2 regions of the Vibrio algivorus genome follow, and region 2 is predicted to be linked to the other one. Evidence: predicted binding sites of a transcription regulator. Region 2 holds the regulator's gene; the other holds the start of a gene.
What was found. The regulator CRP, encoded in region 2, controls carbon source genes, mostly activating them, when cyclic AMP is high. The targets are predictions, from matches to a motif close to TGTGANNNNNNTCACA.
Positions count from the first base shown of each region.

Region 1: the regulator CRP is predicted to act here: its motif matches at 1,698-1,713, upstream of mlc (sugar metabolism global transcriptional regulator Mlc).

Region 1 is NZ_BSPV01000009.1:404,649-409,246, forward strand. It holds gene pyk (pyruvate kinase) at 96-1,541, opposite strand; gene mlc (sugar metabolism global transcriptional regulator Mlc) at 1,788-3,002, shown strand; gene QQJ93_RS14220 (YciK family oxidoreductase) at 3,092-3,853, opposite strand; gene sohB (protease SohB) at 4,035-4,598, shown strand, end outside.
Region 2 is NZ_BSPV01000005.1:138,657-158,154, reverse strand. It holds gene tusD (sulfurtransferase complex subunit TusD) at 1-317, opposite strand, end outside; gene QQJ93_RS09000 (helix-turn-helix transcriptional regulator) at 314-994, opposite strand; gene fkpA (FKBP-type peptidyl-prolyl cis-trans isomerase) at 1,242-2,039, opposite strand; gene QQJ93_RS08990 (SlyX family protein) at 2,382-2,612, shown strand; gene slyD (peptidylprolyl isomerase) at 2,716-3,282, opposite strand; gene QQJ93_RS08980 (YheV family putative zinc ribbon protein) at 3,427-3,642, opposite strand; gene kefB (glutathione-regulated potassium-efflux system protein KefB) at 3,700-5,490, opposite strand; gene kefG (glutathione-regulated potassium-efflux system ancillary protein KefG) at 5,505-6,101, opposite strand; gene QQJ93_RS08965 (ABC transporter ATP-binding protein) at 6,295-8,202, shown strand; gene QQJ93_RS08960 (TIGR02444 family protein) at 8,202-8,663, shown strand; gene QQJ93_RS08955 (DUF3187 family protein) at 8,677-9,660, shown strand; gene QQJ93_RS08950 (YheU family protein) at 9,687-9,902, shown strand; gene QQJ93_RS08945 (phosphoribulokinase) at 9,985-10,854, shown strand; gene crp (cAMP-activated global transcriptional regulator CRP) at 11,097-11,729, shown strand; gene QQJ93_RS08935 (aromatic amino acid transport family protein) at 12,426-13,631, opposite strand; gene pyrE (orotate phosphoribosyltransferase) at 13,859-14,500, opposite strand; gene rph (ribonuclease PH) at 14,639-15,367, opposite strand; gene QQJ93_RS08920 (YicC/YloC family endoribonuclease) at 15,525-16,391, shown strand; gene QQJ93_RS08915 (hypothetical protein) at 16,646-16,957, shown strand; gene QQJ93_RS08910 (protein-disulfide reductase DsbD family protein) at 17,051-19,171, shown strand; gene QQJ93_RS08905 (protein disulfide oxidoreductase) at 19,168-19,498, shown strand, end outside.

The sequences.
Region 1 (4,598 bases), on a different contig from region 2:
TTAATTTAAAAGCCTCTTACATTAAATTGGCCTCTATGCCCAAGTAACTTGGATATAGAGGCCTTGTTTTATATACCCAGTTACTAGGGTATCGTTTACTCTACTTCAATGATGCGCATGCAGTTCGTTGAACCCACTAAGTCCATCACATCGCCTTGCGTGATGATGACTTTATCGCCTTTCTCAAGTAGTCGATTTTCTTTTAATGTGGCAATAGCCGCTAATGCGCAAGGTAGGCCAGAACCAGCGTCATGCTCAAAAAATACTGGTGTCACACCACGGTATAGTGCTGCTCGGTTAAGAGTACTTTCATTACGAGATAGCGCAAAAATTGGCAGGCCAGAACTTAAGCGAGACATCATTAATGGGGTGCGTCCTGATTCAGTCATTGAAACAACAGCAGTGATGCCTTCCATATGGTTGGCTGAGTACATGGTTGCCATTGCAATGGTTTCTTCTGCTGATTGGAACTTACGATCTAGGCGATAATTTGACACATTAACTGATGGCATTTTTTCAGCACCAACACAAACTTCTGCCATTGATTTGACGGTTTCTACTGGGAAACTACCTGCTGCGGTTTCCGCAGAAAGCATTACCGCATCGGTACCATCAAGAACGGCGTTCGCTACATCCATCACTTCTGCACGTGTTGGCATCGGACTTGTGATCATTGATTCCATCATTTGTGTGGCAGTAATTACATTTCGGTCTAGGCTGCGTGCGCGTCGAATCAGTTGCTTTTGTACACCAACGAGCTCTGCATCACCAATTTCTACCCCTAGATCGCCACGTGCTACCATCACCACATCAGAGGCTAAGATAATATCATCCATGCTCTCTTCGCTGATAACCGTTTCTGCGCGCTCAACTTTGGCGACTAATTTAGCTTCAAGACCAGCGTCACGCGCTAATCGACGTGCATAATGCATATCTTCGCCATTACGTGGGAAGGAGATAGCAAGATAGTCCACTTTGATTTTTGCAGCCGTGATAATATCTTGCTTGTCTTTTTCAGTTAAAGCATCAGCGGATAAACCACCACCTTTTTTGTTGATGCCTTTATTGTTGGAAAGAGGGCCAGCAACGGTGACTTCGGTATGTACTTTATTGCCATCGACACTGGTTACTTTTAGTTGAACTCGACCATCATCAAGTAAAAGAATATCACCAGGACCAACATCTTTTGGTAGTTCTTTATAATCTAAACCAACAGCATGTTGATCACCTTGGCCTTTTTCAAGATCACTATCAAGTGTAAATTTATCACCAATATTTAATTGAATTTTGCCATCTTTGAAGGTTGATACACGAATTTTAGGGCCTTGTAAGTCACCTAAAATCGCCACATGAATGCCTAGTTTTGCTGCAATAGTGCGGACTTTTTCTGCTCGAATAATATGGTCCTCAGCCGAACCATGTGAGAAGTTCATTCGGACAACATTAGCACCAGCTTTGATGATATCTTCTAGTACATTATCTTTGTCTGTGGCAGGGCCAAGGGTCGTGACAATTTTGGTACGTCTTAAACGTTGAGACATGCATAACTCCATCTATATTTTAAAATTTCTTTTACGTTATCACTAATTGAACGGTGATTTTAGTAAATACTGTGAATAAATGTATCCACTCTATTATAGAGCGTACTTGCGAAAAGGTGTTTTATCATACAAATGTCTTACTAATTGAAATTTAACCGTGATATTTGTCACGCAATGGTTGTATGGGGCTTCACAATTAGTTCGCAGTGTAAAAAAATTGAGTTGGTTTTTTTTAAGGAGTACTTTATGTACATGGCTCAACCTGGTCACATTGATCAAATTAAGCAAGTCAATACAGGTCGTGTATATAAACTTATCGATCAATTTGGCCCAGTCTCTCGTATCGATCTATCAAAATTAAGTGGGTTGGCGCCAGCTAGTATCACTAAAATTTCGCGTGAATTAATGGAAGGGCACTTAATTCATGAAACGGTAGTACAAGAGTCATTAAGTCGGGGTCGTCCAGCTGTGGGGCTGCAAACCGATAATACTGGATGGCAGTTTTTGTCTATTCGATTGGGTAAAGGCTACCTAATTATTGCTTTACACGAACTTGGAGGGGAGGTTGTCACCGATTATAAGGTCGAGATAGAAGCCTCTGATCAAATTCGATTACAACAACAAATCTTAGATGAAATTGAAAGCTTTTTTGTTCAGAATGCCCACTTAGTTGAGCGGATGACCAGTATTGCAGTAACACTCCCTGCTTTGGTTAATTTTTCTGAAGGCGTGGTTATTCAGATGCCACATTTTAATATTAAAGATTTAGCTCTAGGCCCTGCGATTTATGCTCAAACAGGCGTGCCAGTTTTTATTGCCAATGATACCTGTGCTTGGGCTTTGGCAGAAATGCTATTTGGCCATTCACAAGAAGTTGATAATTCATTATTAATTAGTAATCACCAAGGCGTTGCGGCTGGAGTGATTTTAAATGGACGTTTGGCTTACAGTCGTAATGGCAACATCGGTGAGTTAGGGCATATTCAAATTGATCCTGATGGTACTGTATGTGAGTGTGGCAAACGTGGTTGTTTAGATACGGTTGCGTCTTCTCAAGCTGTGTGCCGTGTTGTGACAGAAAAAGTCGCGCAAGGCGAGCCAACAATATTATCGAGCACTAATATTACGATGGAAACAATTTGCTCAGCGGCTTTAGAAGGTGATGAATTAGCCAAACAAGCTATTGAGAAGCTAGGGAGAGATCTAGGTAAAGGCATCGCTATTATGGTAAATATCTTTAGCCCTGAGAAAATTTTATTAGGTGGTGCATTAACCAAAGCAAAATCGATTTTATTTCCAGCCATTGAACAAGCTTTGCAACAGTATAGTTTACCGATCTTTCATAAAGATGTGCCTTTAGTGGAAAGTAAGTTTTTTACTCAAACGACTATGCCAGGTGCGGCATTGATTAAGCAGGCACTTTATGATGGTTCGTTACTCTTGAAGGTGGTTGAAGGCTAATTTCGATAGAGAGTGATATTAATCAAGTGAATAAAAATAAAGCCAGCGTAATTGCTGGCTTTGTTGACTATTATGAACTCATTAAAGGTTTATGATTTAAATAGTTTATTTCTTTCTGGTTGAGCATCAATGCATTGACCGTGAACCTCTTGGCTTTCTGCTGCCATCAGGTAAACGTACAGCGGCATGATATCTTCGGCCGTTTTTAGCAGATTAGTGTCTTCCGCAGGATAAGCTGAGGCTCGCATTTTGGTACGAGTTGCGCCTGGGTTAATCGCATTAACGCGAATAGGGGTGTCACTGAGCTCATCTGCCAGAATTTGCATCATGCCTTCGGTTGCAAATTTAGAAATGGAATAACTTGCCCAGTAAGCTTTACCAATATGACCAACCGTTGAAGAGGTGAAAACAATGCGGCCGTTTTCTGATTTCTTAACCAGAGGCAGTAATGCTTGAGTCATTAGTAGTTGCGCTTTGACATTGACTTGCATCACTTCATCAAAAGCCTTTTCTTCAATTTGTTCAAATGGCGTGATCGAACCTAGTAGTCCCGCATTATGTAAGATGCCATCGAGTTTACCAAATTGATCTGCAATCGTATCTGCCATATCAAGGTAGTTCTGTTTGGTTGCCCCTTTCATATCAAGAGGGATAATCGCCGCTTGTGGATAACCTTTCGACTCGATCTCATCGTATGTCGCTTCTAGTTTGGACACGGTGCGCCCTAGTAGAATAACGGTTGCGCCATGTTGAGCGTAATGTAAGGCTGCTTCTTTACCTATACCATCACCAGCACCAGTGACTAAAATGGTTTTTCCAGTAAGAGCTGAAGGGGAAACTGAATAATTCACCGTATGTAATCCTTAATCTAACTGTATGTCATGTATATACCCAAGTAACTTCAAAATATAACGATAGCTATACCTTGAAGTCACTTGGGTATATGCAATAATGTACCGCTATTTCAAAGAATAAGTGGTTAGCATCAACGTAAACTCGCTTACCATACACTAAACCGCAAGTTTTGAGGGAATGATATTGGAATTTTTGTTGGATTATGGGCTGTTTCTAGCCAAAGTCGTGACGTTCGTCGTTGCGGTAATTGCATTGTTTGTTGGCATTAAAGTAATCGGTGGCAAGGGCGGTCATGCGAAAGGTGAATTGCAGATTACTGACTTGTCAGAAAAGCATACTGAAACGGTCTCACAACTAGAAGAGCACTTACACGATGAAGCATATTTAAAAGCTCGTCATAAAGCTCAAGAGAAAGAACAAAAAGAAAAGAACAAAAAAGAGGCGAAAGAAGCGAAAAAGGCCGCGAAATCTGGTGAGCTGGTTGATACTCGTAAGCCTCATTTATTTGTTTTAGATTTTAACGGTAGCATTGATGCCAAAGAGGTCTCTTCTTTACGTGAAGAAGTTACCGCGATTCTTTCTGTGGCTAAAGAAGGAGATGAAGTATTACTTCGTTTAGAGTCTGGCGGTGGTATGGTTCATGGCTATGGGCTTGCTTCTTCTCAACTCGATCGACTTAAAAATGCCAAGATTCCATTAACTATAGCTGTCGATAAAGTGGCGGCAAGTGGTGGTTATATG
Region 2 (19,498 bases):
GTTTTGGCCTCATTACTATCTAGAATGCCGCGGCGCAATGACGCTGCAACACAAGACTCCAAACGCACCTCATGTTGTTCACTCAATTGCTGCCAAGCTTTAACTAGATCAAATTCATCATTCGCAGGCACAACTAAACTAGAAGCATGATGAACGCCATCTTGATAGAAAAACACGCTGACTAACTTGTGGCCTCTTTCAATCAAAGCACAAGCAAACTGATAGGCATTAAGTGCAGATTGATTACCATAAACTGAGCCATTAACCAGCAAACTATAAGTTAGTACTTTTTCTGGCAAGGGGAAACATTGGCTCACTTTTCGCCGTCCTCAATTTTGCGTTGACGAATATATAAATAAACCGTGTGTTTAGAAATATTTAAACGGTCAGCTACCCGATTAATCGCATCTTTGATATCAAAGATCCCTTTATCATAAAGATCCATCACAATTTGGCGATTCTTGGTATTGTTTGATACCGATTTATCAGCATTGATTTCTTCAATAGTGCGTTCAACCGTTTGATCCACCAGCTCTTCAACATCACTAGCAAAGTTAACTGACGAAGCCGCTTCTTCTGCTTCCGCAGTAGGCATAAAGGCGTGTAACACTTGAGAAAATGGCGCATCTAAATTGATATTGATACACAGTAATCCAATCACTCGTTGCTCGCCATTACGGATCGCAATAGTGATCGACTTCATCAATACGCCACCTTTGGCGCGTGTAAAGTAAGAGCGAGAGAAATTACGCTGCGAACCTTCAATATCTTTTAGCATCTTTAACGCTAAATCCGTAATCGGAGATCCGACTTGACGGCCGGTATTTTCACCATTAGCAATTTTGACTGCCGAGGTATTTAAGTCCTCTAACGAGTGCAACACGATTTCACAATAGTTACCGATCAAACTAGCAAGACCATCGACTACCGCTTCATAAGAATGCAAAATAATTTTATCGTGCTCTGTAAAGGGCATAACATGGACAGATTCCATTTCTAACAATGCTTCCGAATGTACCACTTCAGACTGACTCACACTCACCTCTACTCCGATAGAAAATCGTTTATTAAAATTGTCGAACAATTAAACAAATTAACGTAAGTTTATCAGAAAATTTGAAAGAGGCACGGATCTAACTTCAATATGATGATTTAGAACAAATTATGGATCGTATTTTTAAGCTTTCAAAACAAAAAAGGCCCATCATATTGATGAGCCTTAAGTAAACTAGCTAGTTCAATTAATTTGCAGCAGGTGCCTCTGGTGCTTCCGCTGATTTCACTGACATTAACTCAATTTCAAACACTAATGTTGAGTTAGCAGGAATTGTTGGTGTGTCTTGTTCACCGTAAGCAAGCTCTGGTGGGATCACAACTTTATATTTAGAGCCCACTTTCATTAGCTGTACTGATTCAGTCCAACCAGGGATAACACGGTTAAGTGGGAAAGTTGCAGGCTCTTTACGATCGTATGAGCTGTCAAACTTAGTACCATCAACCAAAGTACCTTCGTAGTTAACTACGACTGTATCCGTTGCTTTTGGTGAAATGCCGTCGCCTTCTTTTTCAACTTTGTAAAGAATGCCTGATTCAGTCTTCTTCACACCATCTTCTTTAGCGAACTTTGCACGGAAATCATCACCGGCTTTTTTAGCTGCGGCTGATTTTTCAGCGGCTTGAGCTTGCATCTTTTCAGAAACACGCTTATCTAGCTCTTGTAGTGCTTGATGTGTTTCTTCTTCTGTCATCCCTGCTTTTTGAGCAAATACGTCTTCGATACCTTTTAATACGATATCTTTATCTAGGTTGATACCGATTTCTGCTGGTTTCTCAATGCTAGTATTTAGGTAGTTAGCAAAAGAAACACCAATCGCATATGCCGCTTTCTCATCATCAGTTTTATATAGTGTTGATGCCGCTGCAGATTGCGCCTGCTCAGCTTTTGCTGTGGTTTGTGCATCTTTTGATTCTTCTTTCTGACAACCAACTGCAAGTAAAACAGTGGCTGCAAGCAACGATACTTTAAAAATCGGTTTCATTAACTTCTCCAGCATGATGGAAAACCATCGTTATGATGTATAAAAATTTATTCTATCAATGTGTTAGAACGTTCAAGTTCTATATCTAGTCACTCTAAATGCGATTGATCTACATTAACACTATCACGTGCTTAATTTAAGCTATTGTTAATTGACTGTATTTTTTTAGCAAAGTTCCGCCTTAACCCATAAAAATAATCCGCTTATTACTTTGTGTTTCAACAAAACACGACTTAAGTGACATTATTTTCGCGATACCACGACTCAATCAATGATCTACAGTACGGCATCTTTCAGGTATAATTTGAGTACAGTCGATTTAATAACTTAACAGTGAATAAAATGCATTCAGATAATCTTGAAAACGAATTAAAACAAAGAATTGATGGTCTAGAGTGTCAAGTCGCTTTCCAAGAACAAACCATCAATGAACTTAATGATGCCTTGAGTCAACAGCAACTGTTGATTACTCGCATGCAAGATCAAATGAAGTTTGTCGTCGGCAAAGTAAAAAACTTAGATACTTCAAACTTAGCCGATGCATCGGAAGAAACACCACCACCGCACTACTAATTCACATTGCTTAATTCACATTGTTGCTTTTTGTCTTTTCTAATAAGTAAGTTGTTTCTATGATCAAAAACGCCAACGTTAGACGCTGGCGTTTTTTTTAAGATTAGTGAGAGCAGCCACAGCCGCCATTTCCATCACAACCTTCTTTTTTCTCTTCATGATCATGGCCACAGCAGTCGCCATCGTGATCGTGGTGATGACCACCAGCTTGATGTACATGACCGTGAGCCACTTCTTCTTCTGTTGCTTCACGAACGGCTACAACTTCAACATCAAACGTTAATGTTTGGCCTGCAAGCATATGGTTACCGTCAACCACAACTTCATCGCCATCTACTTCTGTAATTTCTACAGGGATCTGACCTTGGTCGGTATCCGCAAGGAAACGCATACCAACTTCGATTTCATCCACGCCGTGAAATACGTTAGCAGGAACACGTTGAACTAAACCTTCATTGTGCTCACCGTAAGCATCTTCTGGAGCAATGGTTGCTGAGAATTTATCACCAGCAACTTTACCTTCTAGCTCTTTTTCTAGACCTGTAATTAGGTTGTTGTGGCCATGTAGGTAGTCTAGTGGTGCTTCAACCGTTGATTGGTCTACTACCACACCGTCTTCTACTTTTACTTGGTATGCCAAGCTAACAACAACGTTTTTTTCAATTTTCATATTCGCTCCAAATTCAGATTAAGCGTGAGAATGTGTGAGCACTTAATCTCTATGTGCAAGATAATGGGGATAAGCCAGACAGATTTCAATCGCTAATAAAGGATTATTTTACAAACCTGACAGATATCTTGCGCTTAGCAACCATTATTCTGGCTTAAAAATACCAATTAATTGTTCTGAATTAGGAGAACTAGAGCTATGTGAACGGGCTTCTACTGCTTGTGGTGTCTTTTGTTCAACATAATCACATTCAACACACTCAACCACTTCAATTTGATTCTCTTCCCACACTCGTAAACTATCGCTTTGTTTACAGTTTGGGCAGTTAGCGCCAGCAATAAATCTCTTTTTCGTTTTCATAACTATCCTATTTCATAGCTGGAGTGGAGCTAGTCTCAGTGCTCTAGTCTCAGTGCTCTAGTCCCAGTGCTGTTGAGTCTGACGATCGCTTTCCATCTCTCGGTCAAAAATTTCTTCTAGCTCTTTACGGGCTTCTTTAGCTCGAATTCCCATATCCTTATCTTCCATATGCAAAGGCAGTAATTCTTTTAACATCGTGGTATCGAGTTTTCTAAAATGCGCCTCTGCACGCTTGGCTTGATAAGGATGCATCCCCAATTGAGTTAACACTTGTCGCCCTAAATCGAGAGCACCTAGAAAGGTCTCTCTCGAAAATAATGTCACACCAATATTCATTAATTGATAAGCCTCAACTCGGCTACGAGCACGTGCAAGGACTTTCAAATGAGGAAAATGTTGTTTACACAATTCAGCGATCTTTAACACTTCATCAGGCGAGTCGGTACAAATGGCGATGGCTTTCGCTTTTTCAGCGCCTGCGGCTCGCAATAAATCAAGTTGAGTCGCATCACCGTAATACACTTTGTAGCCAAATTTACGTAAAAGTTGAATTTGGCTGGCATCACTTTCTAATACCGTGATACGGATCTTATTGGCATACAACAAACGCCCCACTACTTGTCCAAAACGGCCGAAGCCTGCAATGATCACTTTCGGCTCTTCATCTACCACATCTGATTGCATGTTGTCGCTAACGTTAATCATGCGGTTAAACCATTTTTGCTGAGCAAGCAATATCAAAGGCGTCGTCATCATCGATAGACTCACCACCACTAGCAAGAAAGAGCTGACTTCAGCACCGAGTAGACCATGACCTTTTGCGGCGGTAAACAAGACAAAAGCAAACTCACCGCCTTGGCTTAAAATTGCCGCCATACGACTACGTGCTTTTGCCCTAGTGCCCATAAGACGAGCAAGTAGATAAAGAATTAAGCCTTTAATCGTCACCAATGCCACTACCGCGGCCAAAATTTTAATAGGGTAAAGCGTTAGTAACTCAAGATTAACTGCCATACCAACCGACATAAAGAACAAGCCAAGCAACAAGCCTTTAAATGGCTCAATAGCGCTTTCTAATTCATGGCGATATTCACTTTCTGCCAATAACACGCCAGCTAAGAATGTGCCTAATGCCATAGATAGACCAAGCTGCTGCATAATGACGGAAATGCCAATCACCAATAGCAAGGCTGCTACCGTAAATAACTCGCGAACTCGGCTCATCACCACATAGCGAAAAATAGGTCGTAACAGGTAGTGACCACCAACTAATAATCCGACTACCCCACCAATCATCCAAACCGCATCTAGCCAGTCACCACCGACATTACCAGCCAATAATGGCAATACCGCCAGCATAGGAATCACCGCGATATCTTGGAAAAGCAAAACTGAAAAACCAGATTGCCCGGTTTCAGTTCCCGCTAACCCTTGCTCTTCAATAACCCGTAATGCGATTGCAGTTGAAGAAAGTGCTAATCCCATACCGATCACTAAGCTATTTTGCCAACTAATGCCAAAAGCATTGGCGATCATCGAAATGATTAGAGTTGTTACTACCACCTGCGCACCACCTAAACCTAGGATCGGCATGCGCATTTGCCAGAGTTTTTTAGGATTTAATTCAAGGCCAATCAAAAACAGTAATAACACCACTCCGAGTTCGGAAAAATGCATCACACTATCAACGTCGCTAATTAATCCTAATCCCCATGGACCAATCACAATACCCGCCAGCAAATAGCCTAATACTGAACCTAAACCTAAACGTTGTGCCAAAGGGACAGCGACCACAGCGGCGGCCAGAAACACCACACCACTTTCTAAAAAATCAATTGTTGATGCCATAATCCTTCCCTGTACTATTTACTGCTTTCTAGTGGGTGCAACAACCAATAGCGGTAAGCCTGAGCATGCTCAATACGTACCGCTTGTTCGACATTTCTTGCCCAATATAAGACCAAGGGCTCAACCCAATGCATCTGACATAATTTGGCGGTCAACTCAAAAGGCTGCAAAATTTGCTCCAAAGGATATTGGTTATAACCATGAGCCGAGAAAGCTTCTTTAGATCCTCCGGTCGTCACCACACTCCGCCAATATTTGTCTTTAAGTGCGCGCCCTTTACCGAATGCGAAACCTTTGCCAAGTACCGTATCCATCCACTCCTTCATTAAAGCAGGGCAGGAATACATAAACATTGGGTGCTGAAAGACAATTACATCATGCTCGAGTAATAATCGGTGTTCAGCGGTAACATCAATGAAAAAGTCTGGATAATGAGCATACAAGTCGTGCACCGTCACATGAGGTAGCCCTTGAGCTGCTTTGAGTAAGACTTGGTTAGCGATCGAATTATCAGGATCGGGATGCGCATAAATGACCAGCACGCGAGGTTGTTGTGTGCTTTGCTCGTCATCTTTAATGGATGTAGTAGTATGTTGGCTAATATCTGACATCCTTGCCCCCTTACATTCCTTTATTAACACCCAAAGGTGCACGATTTTATCACTTTTCACAACCTAAGGTCTTTGTGACAAAGATTGTTAATCATCATATCGTAAATCGTATAATAATCGACATTTATCCTTGAAACGCCTAATATTCAAGCCGCTGCATTTTCTCATTTTTCATGCCTAAAATAAGACTTCTATGATTACATTTTCAGATATTCAATTGCTGCGTGGTGGTAAGCCACTTTTAGAACAAGCTTCAGCGACGATTCATCCAGGCGACAAAGTTGGCCTCGTCGGAAAAAATGGCTGTGGTAAATCCACACTCTTCGCATTATTGAAAGATGAATTATCCATTGATGCGGGTAACTTCCAAATGCCAGCGCACTGGGAGCTAGCTTGGGTTGCTCAAGAGACCCCAGCATTAGAGCGCGCGGCGTTAGAATATGTGATTGATGGCGATCGTGAATATCGTCAACTAGAGCAAGATCTTGCAGTAGCAGAGCAAGTAGACAATGGCACCCTAGTGGCGGAATTACATGGTAAATTAGAAACCGTTGGTGGCTACACGATTAAATCTCGCGCTGCGGAATTGTTAAATGGTCTAGGCTTTAGTCAAGAGCAAATGCAATGGAGCCTCACCCAATTTTCTGGTGGTTGGCGTATGCGCCTAAACCTCGCCCAAGCCCTACTTTGTCGTTCTGATTTATTATTACTTGATGAACCGACCAACCACTTAGATCTCGATGCAGTACTCTGGCTTGAAAAATGGCTACAGAACTACCCTGGTACATTAATTTTGATCTCACACGACCGGGATTTCCTAGATCCTATCGTCGGACGTATCATTCATGTCGAAAACCAATTACTCAACGAATACACCGGCAACTACTCGTCATTTGAAACCCAACGTGCGCAAAAATTAATGCAACAGCAAGCCATGTATGCCAAACAGCAAAAGCAGATGTCACACATGCAAAGCTACATCGACCGTTTCCGTTACAAAGCTTCGAAAGCTCGTCAGGCACAAAGCCGAATTAAAGCCTTAGAGAAGATGGAAAAAGTCTTGCCCGCACAATTCGATAACCCATTTAGCTTTGAATTTAGGGAACCTGCCGCGCTTCCCAACCCAATCATGATGATGGATCAAGTATCTGCAGGCTATGGCGACAATTTAATTCTAGAACACATTCGCCTAAACCTCGTCCCTGGCAGTCGCATTGGCCTACTTGGTCGCAATGGTGCTGGTAAATCAACCTTAATTAAATTGTTATCAGGTGAACTAAACCCACAAAGCGGAGATTTAACTTACTCGCAAGGGGTGAAAATTGGTTACTTCGCTCAGCATCAGTTAGAAACCTTGCATCCTGAAGAAACGCCACTGCAACACATGATGCAAATTGCCCCTAATCATACCGAGCAACAATTGCGAGACTATTTAGGTAGCTTTGGGTTCGTTGGCGATAAAGCACTCGATAAAGTAGCCCCATTCTCTGGTGGCGAAAAAGCTCGGCTCGTTCTAGCCTTAGTAGTGTGGCAAAAACCAAACTTACTCTTGCTCGATGAACCGACTAACCACCTTGATCTAGATATGCGTCAAGCATTAACGATGGCATTACAAACCTTTGAAGGGGCAATGGTCATTGTCAGCCACGATCGTTACTTATTGCGCGCTACGACCGACGACTTATACCTTGTCGATGCCAAACAAGTTGTCCCTTTCGATGGTGATTTAGCGGATTACTACAAATGGCTGACCGAACAACAAAAACAAGATAAGAAAGATGCACAGCCAGAGACAAACTTAGAGCCTAGCCAAAATAGCGCCGCGGCACGTAAAGAACAAAAGCGCCTAGAAGCTGAATTACGCAAACAAACTGCACCAATTCGCAAAAAGCTGACACAACTCGAAGCAAAAATGGACAAACTAGGCGAGCAATTAGCGGATGCCGAACAACAACTTGGCGATGTATCACTCTATCAAGATGAAAACAAAGCTAAACTTACCCAAGTATTAACATTGCAAGCCAACAGTAAAGCTCAATTAGAAGAAGTTGAGATGGAATGGATGGCACTACAAGAAGAACTGGAATCACTGAATCCCTAATGAACCAATATAGACCTCTACCTTTAACCTTCGAACGCTTATGGCAATTTAGTTTGCAGCATTATGGCGTACGTGAAATTAAGGAAGCCTGCCTAGTATTACAAAATAGGTATAAAGGTAAGGTCAACCTAGTCTTGTTATTAAAATGGCTTGATGAACACGAATTAAGTCTAACTGAAGAACAATGGCTGCAATTAGATAACGCTATTGAGCGAACCGAACCTTTATTACAGCAATTTCGTGATTACCGACGAAAAGTAAAACCTCATTTACCGGATACGCTTTACCGTGAATCGCTACAATTTGAATTACAGTTAGAACGCCAGCAACAAGCTGATTTGGTGCATTGTATTAACCTGCTTGATTTGTCTCCAAGAACCGGCCAACCAATGACTCATGTCTATTGTCAAAAAATTGGCGCTCAACGGTTATCTCAAATTTTTTATAGCGCTGAAAAGTAAAGGGATCAAAACCATGTCTCCGCTACAGCACTCCATGTTAATACTATTCGGCTTACTATCACTGCAAGTACATGCGACAAACTCAGCGCCAGATAATTATACTGATTTCGGACCATTATTGACCTTAACCCAGGCACCAATCCCAGCCATGGGCTTATCATTGAAAACTCGTGATGCCTTTGGTTGGGAAAAAGGCACTCTTGAAGTATATGGTCAAGGCACGGTATCAAGCGTATGGGCTGATGGAGCGGATTATATCGCTGATTACTATCAAAATGATGTCAATATCGGGTTTATTTACGCGCCTGCCGACGATTGGAAAATCGACGTTAACTATTTATATCGCTTTGCCGGCAATAACAAACTTGATGGCCTAGTGAACGGTTTTCATGATGCACTCGGATTAGATGATAATGGTCGGCACGATGTCGATAACGATCGCTTTTATATTAAAAACAAAAAAACGGGGACTACGCTTGAGGACTTTCAGGGCGATACATTAAATAATGCATTAAACCTGTATGTTGAAAAAACAGTATTCGAAACTAAACGCCAAGCACTATCACTAGGTGGCGCACTGTATTACAACAAAGTATTTAATGGCAACTTCGCTCAATCCTCTTTCGAGCAAGCCATTCAATTGAACTACGCTTTTTACTTAACCGATGCCAACCGTTTTTATACCAGTGTCAACTTTGTCCATCATGATACTGATAGTATTGATCTAGTTAATTTACGTGAATTCACCACCAATGGCAGTATAAGCTATCAATACTTATTCAATGAGCGACATTCCATTTTAGCGGAATTTAGAATGCAACAAGGCGCAACTCATAACGATGAAAATGAATTAAGTATGGTTAGCTTTGAACCGATTGTCGGCTATCGTTACAGCCTCGGGTTTGCAGCAGTTGAATTCTCCTTTACTGAAAATGTCATCAACAGCGATAATTCTGCTGATTTTTCACTGACCCTTGGCTATCGTCAACGTTTTTAACATTCCCATAATTAAAGGCCACATCAATGATCATTCCATGGCAAGACATCGATCCTGACACCTTAGAGAATCTTATCAAAGAATTTATTTTACGTGAGGGCACCGACTACGGTATGCAGGAAACCTCACTTGAAACCAAAATAAAGCAGGTCAAAGGGCAGTTAAAGTCTGGCAGTGTAGCCATTGTCTTTTCTGAGCTGCATGAAAGCGTGGATATTAAACCGATTAATGAATTGAATTAGAGTCAATACGCACCACTATTTATTCTTGCCAGTCATTCCTCTACACTGTCATTCAAAATATAAGTCGAAAGAAAGGATTATCATGTCGGCAAAACATCCTATTATTGCGGTAACGGGCTCTTCTGGTGCGGGTACCACCACTACCTCAGAAACCTTCCGAAAAATGTTCAATATGATGGATATTAAAGCGTCTTGGGTAGAAGGTGATAGCTTCCATCGCTACACTCGCCCCGAAATGGACGTTGCGATCCGTAAAGCCAAAGAACAAGGTAAACACATCAGTTACTTTGGCCCTGAAGCCAATGACTTCCCTGCTCTATCTGAATTCTTTAATCAATACGGTAAAAATGGCAGCGGCAAAGTTCGCCGTTACTTGCATAGCTTTGATGAAGCTGTCCCTTATAACCAAATGCCCGGTACCTTTACTCCATGGCAAGACCTACCTGAAAATACCGATGTATTGTTTTATGAAGGCTTACATGGTGGCGTCGTCGATGGCGATGTGAGTGTTTCTAAACATGTGGATTTTTTGATTGGCATGGTGCCGATTGTAAACCTTGAATGGATTCAAAAGTTCGTCCGTGACACCCGTGATCGCGGCCATTCACGAGAAGCCGTGATGGATTCGATTGTTCGCTCAATGGACGACTATTTAAATTACATTACACCGCAGTTTTCTCGTACTCACATCAACTTTCAGCGCGTACCCACTGTCGATACTTCCAACCCTCTTAATGCCAAGGGCATACCAAGTTTAGATGAAAGCTTTGTGGTGATTCGCTTACGTGGGATTAAAAACGTCGACTTCCCATATCTACTGTCAATGATTGAAGGCTCATTCATGTCACGCCATAACACCCTTGTAGTGCCTGGTGGCAAGATGAGTTTTGCAATGGAATTAATCATTCAACCACTGCTTCATCAGCTAATCGAAACAGGCAAAATCGCCTAAAAGTGTTACTCAGAACACACTTAGTGACTAGTCTGTGACACTGAACACAATTTAAAGGTGAAAAACCCCATAGTTACCCGATCAAAGTCAAGAAATCCGACCTAGAAAGGGGTAGTATAAATGCACAACTGCAACACGACTTGCAGCAATAACAATTAACACCTATTCTATTTGACCAGTTTAGCCGGTCTCAGGATGAATGACTCAAAACTGAGCAAGCCTTGTAGAGGAAGTAACAAATTATGGTTCTAGGTAAACCTCAAACAGATCCAACATTAGAGTGGTTTCTATCTCACTGTCATATTCACAAGTACCCATCAAAAAGTACTTTGATCCACGCTGGTGAGAAAGCAGAAACTCTGTATTACATTGTTAAAGGGTCTGTGGCAGTATTAATCAAGGATGAAGAAGGCAAAGAGATGATCTTGTCTTACTTGAACCAAGGTGACTTCATTGGTGAATTAGGTCTTTTTGAAGAAGACCAAGAGCGCACCGCTTGGGTTCGTGCAAAATCTCCTTGTGAAGTTGCAGAAATCTCATTTAAGAAATTCCGTCAACTTATCCAAGTTAACCCAGATATTTTGATGCGCCTTTCTGCCCAAATGGCAAAACGTTTGCAAATCACTAGCCAAAAAGTTGGTGACTTAGCATTCCTAGACGTAACAGGTCGTATCGCTCAAACACTCCTTAACCTAGCAAAACAACCCGATGCAATGACTCACCCAGATGGCATGCAAATCAAGATCACTCGTCAAGAGATCGGTCAGATTGTAGGCTGTTCACGTGAAACTGTTGGCCGTATCTTGAAGATGCTAGAAGAGCAGAACCTGATTTCTGCACACGGTAAAACTATCGTGGTATACGGAACGCGTTAAGCCTTTACATCGCGTTGAGTCGTATAAGAAAACCAAAAGCCACTGAATGGTAAGTTCAGTGGCTTTTTTGTTAGGTTTCTAGGTGCTAGTCCCTAGTTTCGCTTCGCTGCTAGAAAAAGCGAAAAGATTATCGAAAGCATCATCTTAAGTGCTGTTCTCATAAATTTAAACTAACAAAGTGAGCGTTGACGTAGTGATGATTTTTGCAGCGAATTGTTGTCACGACAACCTAGGGCGCTTCGAGTCTCAAGGATAAAGAGACAAGCGGATACAAAAAATAAACCCCGTCATCCTGAATAGTGAGGCACGAACGTAGTTCAGGATCTCCTACCGCACATTACTCACCAAAGAAATAGTCCAATCTCAGCACGCTTTGGGAGATCCTGAACTGCGCTCCTACGTCGCTTTTCAGGATGACGATTACCATTTAATAATACACTCGCTGTTACACGAAACAGGTGACTAGCCCGAAAAAACATCATTCCAGACGAGCCTTAGCGAGAGCGGGAATCTCATGCCGCGCGCTGTAAACTATTATGAGCTTAACGATTCGGCGCGCTTTGAGTAAATCCCCTATATTCTTCTTCTAGGAACTAGGAACTAGGAACTAGGAACTAGGAACTAGGAACTAGGAACTAGGAACTAGGAACTAGGAACTAGGAACTAGGAACTAGGAACTAGGAACTAGGAACTAATTTACCCTATCGCCGGCAACACTCCAAGACTAATCATCACCTGCACTACAATAATCACCACACCAGCTGCTAGCGTTAGCATTAGAGCTGGCGTCCCACCAGAGACGGTGAAGTCTTGTTTATCTTGGTGTTGTGCACGAGATTTCATCACCATCGTCACCGGCAATAAAATAGCGAGTATCGCCAATGCAATCGCCGCATAACCTAGAGCCATGATAAAGCCTTGTGGATAAAACAAAGCAAAACACAGCGGTGGCAAGAAGGTCACCACCGCAATAACAACACGGCCACCTTTACTTTGGTTTTTATTCAAGCTGTCGCCTAAAAATTCAAATAGCCCTAAACTCACCCCGAGGAAAGAAGTAATTAATGCTAAATCAGCAAACACTGAGACCACTTGAGAAATAACCGAGCTATGAATCACTTGAGATAAAGTACCGACTAATGCCGTTACATCACCGGCTTGAGATAATGTCGCTTGGTCAACCACCCCTAGCGTGGCCAACTGCCATAAAATATAAACCACTAGCGGCAATAAAGAACCGAGAACCATTACCTTCTTCAAAGCTTTCATGTCGAGATTTAAATAGCGAACTACCGCAGGGATACTGCCGTGAAAACCGAAAGAGGTAAAAATCACTGGCAATGCAGCAATAATCAGGCCTTTTTCTAATGGCATATTAAGTAGATGAACCGCTTGAATATTAGGCGTTAAGAAGAACAGCATGACCGCCATGGCAATCAATTTACAGGTGAATAGCACGCGGTTTACCCGATCCACTGATTGAGTACCAAACGTCACAATCGCCGCAATAATAATGGTAAAAATCAGCGTTCCAATACCATTAGAAACATCAATAGCAAACCAATTATGTAACTTGGCATTAAACTGACCACCGCCACCAGCGATATAAGCTGCACATAGCGCATAAAAAAGGAACAACATGGCAAACGTTGCAACCCATTTACCTTTGTCACCCAAAAACTGTTTCGCTAACGTGTGTAGAGTGGCATCGTAATCGGCATGTTGGTGCAGCTCTAGCATCAGCAATGCGGTATACGCCATTAAGGCCCACATACCAATCATGATGATTAAAGAAGTGCTAAAACCTAAGCCTGCCGAAGCAATTGGCAACGCCAACATACCTGCGCCTATTGTCGTGCCAGCAATAATCAAAGTACTGCCTAAAATCTTTGAACTACTCATCTGCTTTTTCTTTTATTGTTTTACGGAATATTAAGCTGACACATTACCCAGTTTCTAGCAGTAAATCGAGGTTACAAAATACAAAATTGATTAAATATTCTGCAAATCTACCTAAAATGACGTTTTTGTTATGGTGTATATAAAAAGTTACACACTGTAAATAAAAATAAACCCCATGACTAAGATAGCCACAGGGTTAGATCGATTAAGAGTGTTAATTGAAAAAATTAAATACCGTATTGCTCACGATAAGCTTTTACTGATTCTAACTGCTGAGCGTTATCACCTTTTTCTTCAAGATAAGTCACCAGATCACCTAGGCTAATGATCGAAATGACTGCGCAACCGAAATCACGCTCCACTTCTTGAATCGCAGACAATTCACCTTTGCCTTTTTCTTGACGGTCAATCGCGACCAATACGCCAGCTAAATCAGCGCCATTAGCCTTAATGATTTCCATCGACTCACGAATCGCGGTACCTGCAGTAATCACATCATCGACCAACATAATACGGCCTTCAAGTGGATTACCAACTAAGTTACCACCTTCACCGTGGTCTTTCGCTTCTTTACGGTTAAAGCAGTATGGTGTATCAATTTCATGATGATCCGCCAGTGCTACCGCGGTCGTCGTTGCAATAGGGATACCTTTATAAGCTGGGCCAAATAGCACATCAAATTCAATGCCTGAATCCGCTAAAGCAGCAGCATAAAAACGACCTAAACGAGCTAAATCACGTCCAGTATTAAATAAACCGGCATTAAAGAAATATGGGCTAATGCGGCCAGATTTTAAAGTAAACTCGCCAAACTTCAGAACTTCCTTTTCTAAGGCAAACTCAATAAATTCACGTTGATATGCTTTCATAAAATATCTCTATTTAATCTCTAGTTCTTAGTTTCTAGTCACTAGAGGGTTTCATCTTCAATTTCAGCTGTAATGAACATAACAGACTCAAACTATACTCAAAAAAATAGCCCCTCAATGAGGAGCTATAAAAACAAACTATTCCGCCAGAGTGGCTTTCTGGACTGCGATAATATCGTTGATGCCTTTTTCGGCTAAATCCAATAATTGGTTCAACTCTGTACGAGAAAACGCTTCGCCTTCTGCGGTACCTTGAACCTCAATCATCTTACCTTCTTCGGTCATTACGACGTTCATATCGGTATCGGCAGCAGAGTCTTCTACATACTCTAAATCACATAATGCATGCTCGCCTAAAATTCCCACAGAAACCGCGGCAACATGACACTTCATTGGGTTCTTTTTCAATTTACCTGAAGCGACTAGTGATTGAATTGCATCGGCCAATGCCACACTTGCACCCGAGATAGAGGCAGTACGTGTACCGCCATCTGCTTGAATCACATCACAATCAACCGTGATCATCATTTCGCCTAGTACATCCAAATCGACGACAGCACGTAAACTACGCGCGATTAAACGTTGGATTTCCATAGTACGACCGCCTTGTTTACCGCTGGCGGCTTCACGACGGTTACGCGTATGAGTCGCACGAGGCAACATACCGTATTCAGCGGTGACCCAACCTTTACCTCGGCCTTTTAACCAACCTGGTACTTTTTCTTCAACACTGGCATTACACAATACTTTGGTATTACCAAATTCCACCAATACTGAACCTTCAGCATAAGCCGTATAGTTACGAGTCATTTTAATAGGACGAACTTGATCAGCAGCGCGATCATTTGGGCGTAAACTTGAAGACATAAAGAAATACCTGATTAGCGATAGAATTGGGGGCCGATTATAACGATCTTGCCATCAAAAAGCGATCTTGACGTTGCGAGTTTACTCATTTTCGCCATGACTTGTGCTAACATGAGCGACAGAAAATTATCCATATTCTCGCTTTTAGGAAAGTCTAATGATCTACAGCATGACCGCTTATGCCCGTAAAGAAATCAAATCTGATTGGGGCAACGCAGTGTGGGAAATCCGCAGTGTCAACCAACGTTACCTAGAAACGTACTTCCGCCTACCAGAGCAATTTCGCGGCCTAGAGCCAATCTTACGTGAGCGTTTTCGTAAGCGTTTAGCACGCGGCAAAGTGGAGTGTCACCTACGTTTTGAAGCCAACTCAAAAGCGCAAAGCGATCTTAACATTAATGAAGATCTGGCCAAGCAAGTGATCAAAGCGGCCAATCAAGTGATGTCTCTAACCGGTGAAGAGTCTCGTATCAACCCATTCCAAGTGATGAACTGGCCGGGTGTGATGGAAGCACCAGAGCAAGACATGGATACCATCCAAAAAGAATTACTTGAAGCGTTTGAAGAAGCAATGAGCGATTTCATTGATGCGCGTGGCCGTGAAGGTTCCAACATGAAAGCCTTGATCGACCAACGCCTTGAAGCGATCACGGCAGAAGCCGCCAAAGTACGCGCTCGCATGCCAGAGATCCTACAATGGCAACGCGACCGCCTACTCAACAAATTTGAAGAAGCGAAAATTGAACTCGACAGCTCACGGGTTGAACAAGAACTGATTCTACTGGCGCAAAAATCAGACGTCGCAGAAGAGCTAGATCGCCTAGATTCTCATGTCAAAGAAGCCACTAACATCATGAAAAAAGGTGGTGCATGTGGTCGTAAACTGGATTTCATGATGCAAGAATTCAACCGTGAAGCCAATACGCTTGCGTCTAAGTCGATCAGCACCGATGTGACAGCATCGGGTGTGGAATTGAAAGTATTGATTGAGCAGATGCGTGAGCAGATCCAGAATATTGAGTAATCAATAGCATAAAATCAATACCAAACGAGCCCTCTTTGTTGAGGGCTTTTTGTTGTTTGTGTTAAAGACATTCACACCTAGTTACAATCAAAAAGATGCCTATTCGAACTCAAGCTATCATCATCTGTCTTTCTATAGTAGCTAGGTAGTATCATTCACAAAGGCATGCTTTGAAAACACTGCATCATCTTCGTACATCTAACTCAACTCACTGGGCGCTAATTCTTGTGCTGTGGGTGATTTTGGTGTGTCTGATGAAAAATATGAATGTGTTATCGGCAGCTTGTTCAGTGTCAGCTTCTCAACCAACGAACAACACTCAAGAATTAACTTTACTAAGCAGCAATGAAAAGGCTGAATCTAATAACACTAGTGAATGCCATTTATCAGAAAAGCTGCTGCAATTTCATTTTCATCAACTCGACAGTGTGGTCATTAGTAACCTACTGCCGAGCTTAATGATTGCGGCTTTCCTTTGGTTTAGCCTCACATCCCACCAAATCTTCCATAAACCTCCCGTTCCCAAACGGCGACGTCACTTGGAGCTTTGTACTTTCCAAGAATGACTAATAACGACTAACTCTTTTCATCATTCTCTTTTTATTAAGAGACCGTATTTTAGAAGCCGTATCTTGTTATTTTCATTTTTAGGAATACCAATGCAATTTTTTACTGTATTCATATGCTTCCAGCCAAAGCTTTCTCGATTAAGTGCTTGGTTATTAGGGCTATGCGCATTATTTAGCGCCCATTTAATGGCGGCCCCGCCGACCACCGGCTGGATAAAGGCTGAACAACATCCACCAGTTGAGGTGCAATTTGTGTTAACCGGACAGGTTGATGAGAACAATAACGCCGCTGGTTTTATTGAAGTTAAGCTCGCCGATGAGTGGAAAACCTATTGGCGCTCTCCGGGTGAAGGTGGCGTGTCACCGGAACTTAATTGGCAAGCATCAAGCAATATTAATCAGGTAGATTGGCACTGGCCTTATCCTCAGCGTTTCGATGTTTTAGGCATTGAAACCCTCGGCTACAAACATGATGTGGTGTTTCCACTGTCGATAAAAATCGCAAATCGTCATCAACCTGCCACCTTTAAGGCCAATTTAAGCTTATCGTCTTGTTCAACGGTATGCGTTATCACCGACTATCCGTTAGAACTCAATTTCACAGCCTCTGAGTTAAAAGCCGAACCAGATGCTATGCGTCGCTATGCTCAAGCGATGAGCTTAGTACCGCAAGGTTCCTCAATGTTGACAGAGACTCAAGCCAAATGGGATGCAGCGAGCAATAAGCTACAAGTTTCCCTCACCAGTCAACAAGGTTGGCAGCAACCGGACTTATTTATTGATGGTAAGGCAGAAAAGGTTGCAGACAGCAGTTTTTCTCATCCTAGGTTGTCAATTGATGGTAATCAGTTAACCGCTTGGTTTGATGTTTCTAACTGGCTAGGCGAGCCGGATTTGAGTGGCGAATCGATTCAAATCACCATCGTCGGTAAACAATTTATTGCCGAACAAACCATTGCATTAACCGATGGAAGTGTAAGCGAAGCAAGTACTGGCTCATCATTATTAACCATGTTTGCATTTGCTTTACTAGGTGGCTTAATTCTTAATGTGATGCCGTGTGTACTGCCAGTGTTAGGTATGAAGCTTACCTCAGTATTAAGCGCCGAACGCCAACAGAAATCACAAATACGGATGCAGTTTTTAGCCTCAGCAGCGGGTATCATCAGCTCGTTTTGGTTAATTGCCGCCAGCTTGGCGATACTCAAATGGTCTGGTCAATCCATTGGTTGGGGCATTCAATTTCAAAGCGCAGGTTTCCTTGGCTTAATGGTATTGGTGACGGCGATTTTTGGTACCAATATGCTTGGTTTGTTTGAATTACGTTTACCTTCATCGGTCAATACTTGGATGGCAACTAAGGGAAGCAACAAGCATTCGGGTCACTTTATGCAAGGGATGTTTGCCACCTTATTAGCCACACCTTGTTCTGCGCCCTTTCTTGGTACCGCAGTGGCGTTTGCTCTCGGCGCTTCTTGGGCAACTTTATTTCTGATTTTTACCGGTCTAGGAATCGGTATGGCACTGCCTTGGTTATTGGTGGCGCTGCGCCCTTCACTCGCCTTAAAACTACCCAAGCCGGGTAAATGGATGAATCGCCTTAAAAACCTCTTTGGTTTGATGATGCTGTCGACTTGTGTGTGGCTAATTAGCTTACTTTCTTCCCATCTATCGGCTGGACTCTTATGGGCAATCAGCGTCTTAGGTTCACTGTTACTGATTTGGCGTAGTGTGCAGGTGTTTGGCGGACGCTCAGTGGCGATCACTAGCTGTATCGCTTTGATTGCCTCATCGGTCATTTTTTTCATCGCAAGCTTAACGGCTGATTATTGGCGCTCACCATTACCAGCCGAATTAAGCTGGCAACCGCTAGATACTCAGACAATTAAACAACAAGTCGCGATAGGTAATACAGTGTTTGTTGATGTGACGGCAGATTGGTGCATCACCTGTAAAGCCAACAAGATCGGCGTACTGCTACAACAACCGGTTTATGACGCATTGCAACAAGACAAAGTTATCCGTATGCAAGGTGATTGGACAGTGCCTAATCCACAAGTGAGTGAATACTTACAATCGTACAATCGTTTTGGCGTGCCGTTTAATATTGTCTACGGACCACAAGCGCCACGAGGTATTGCTTTGCCGGTGATCTACTCCAGTGACGATGTGATGCAAGCCCTAGCTCAAGCATCGGGAGGGGCTCAATGAAATCGTTAAAGTCAAAGTTCATCGCAATATTTAAGTATCTAGTCTTACTGATTGTAGTATCTGTTGCGGTCGATCTGTGGCGCAGCCAGTCGGTACCAACGCAAGCCAATTTCAATCTCAAGGCACAAGATATCCATCAACAATGGATCGATATTGAGGCACTTAGCCAACAAAAACCTGTGGTGGTGTATTTCTGGGCGAGTTGGTGTTCGGTATGTCAATTTGTCACACCAAGTGTCAACTGGGTAAGTGATTACTACCCTACCGTCGGCGTTTCTTTGTCATCCGGAGAATCCCACAAGCTGCAGCGATATTTTGAATATAAGC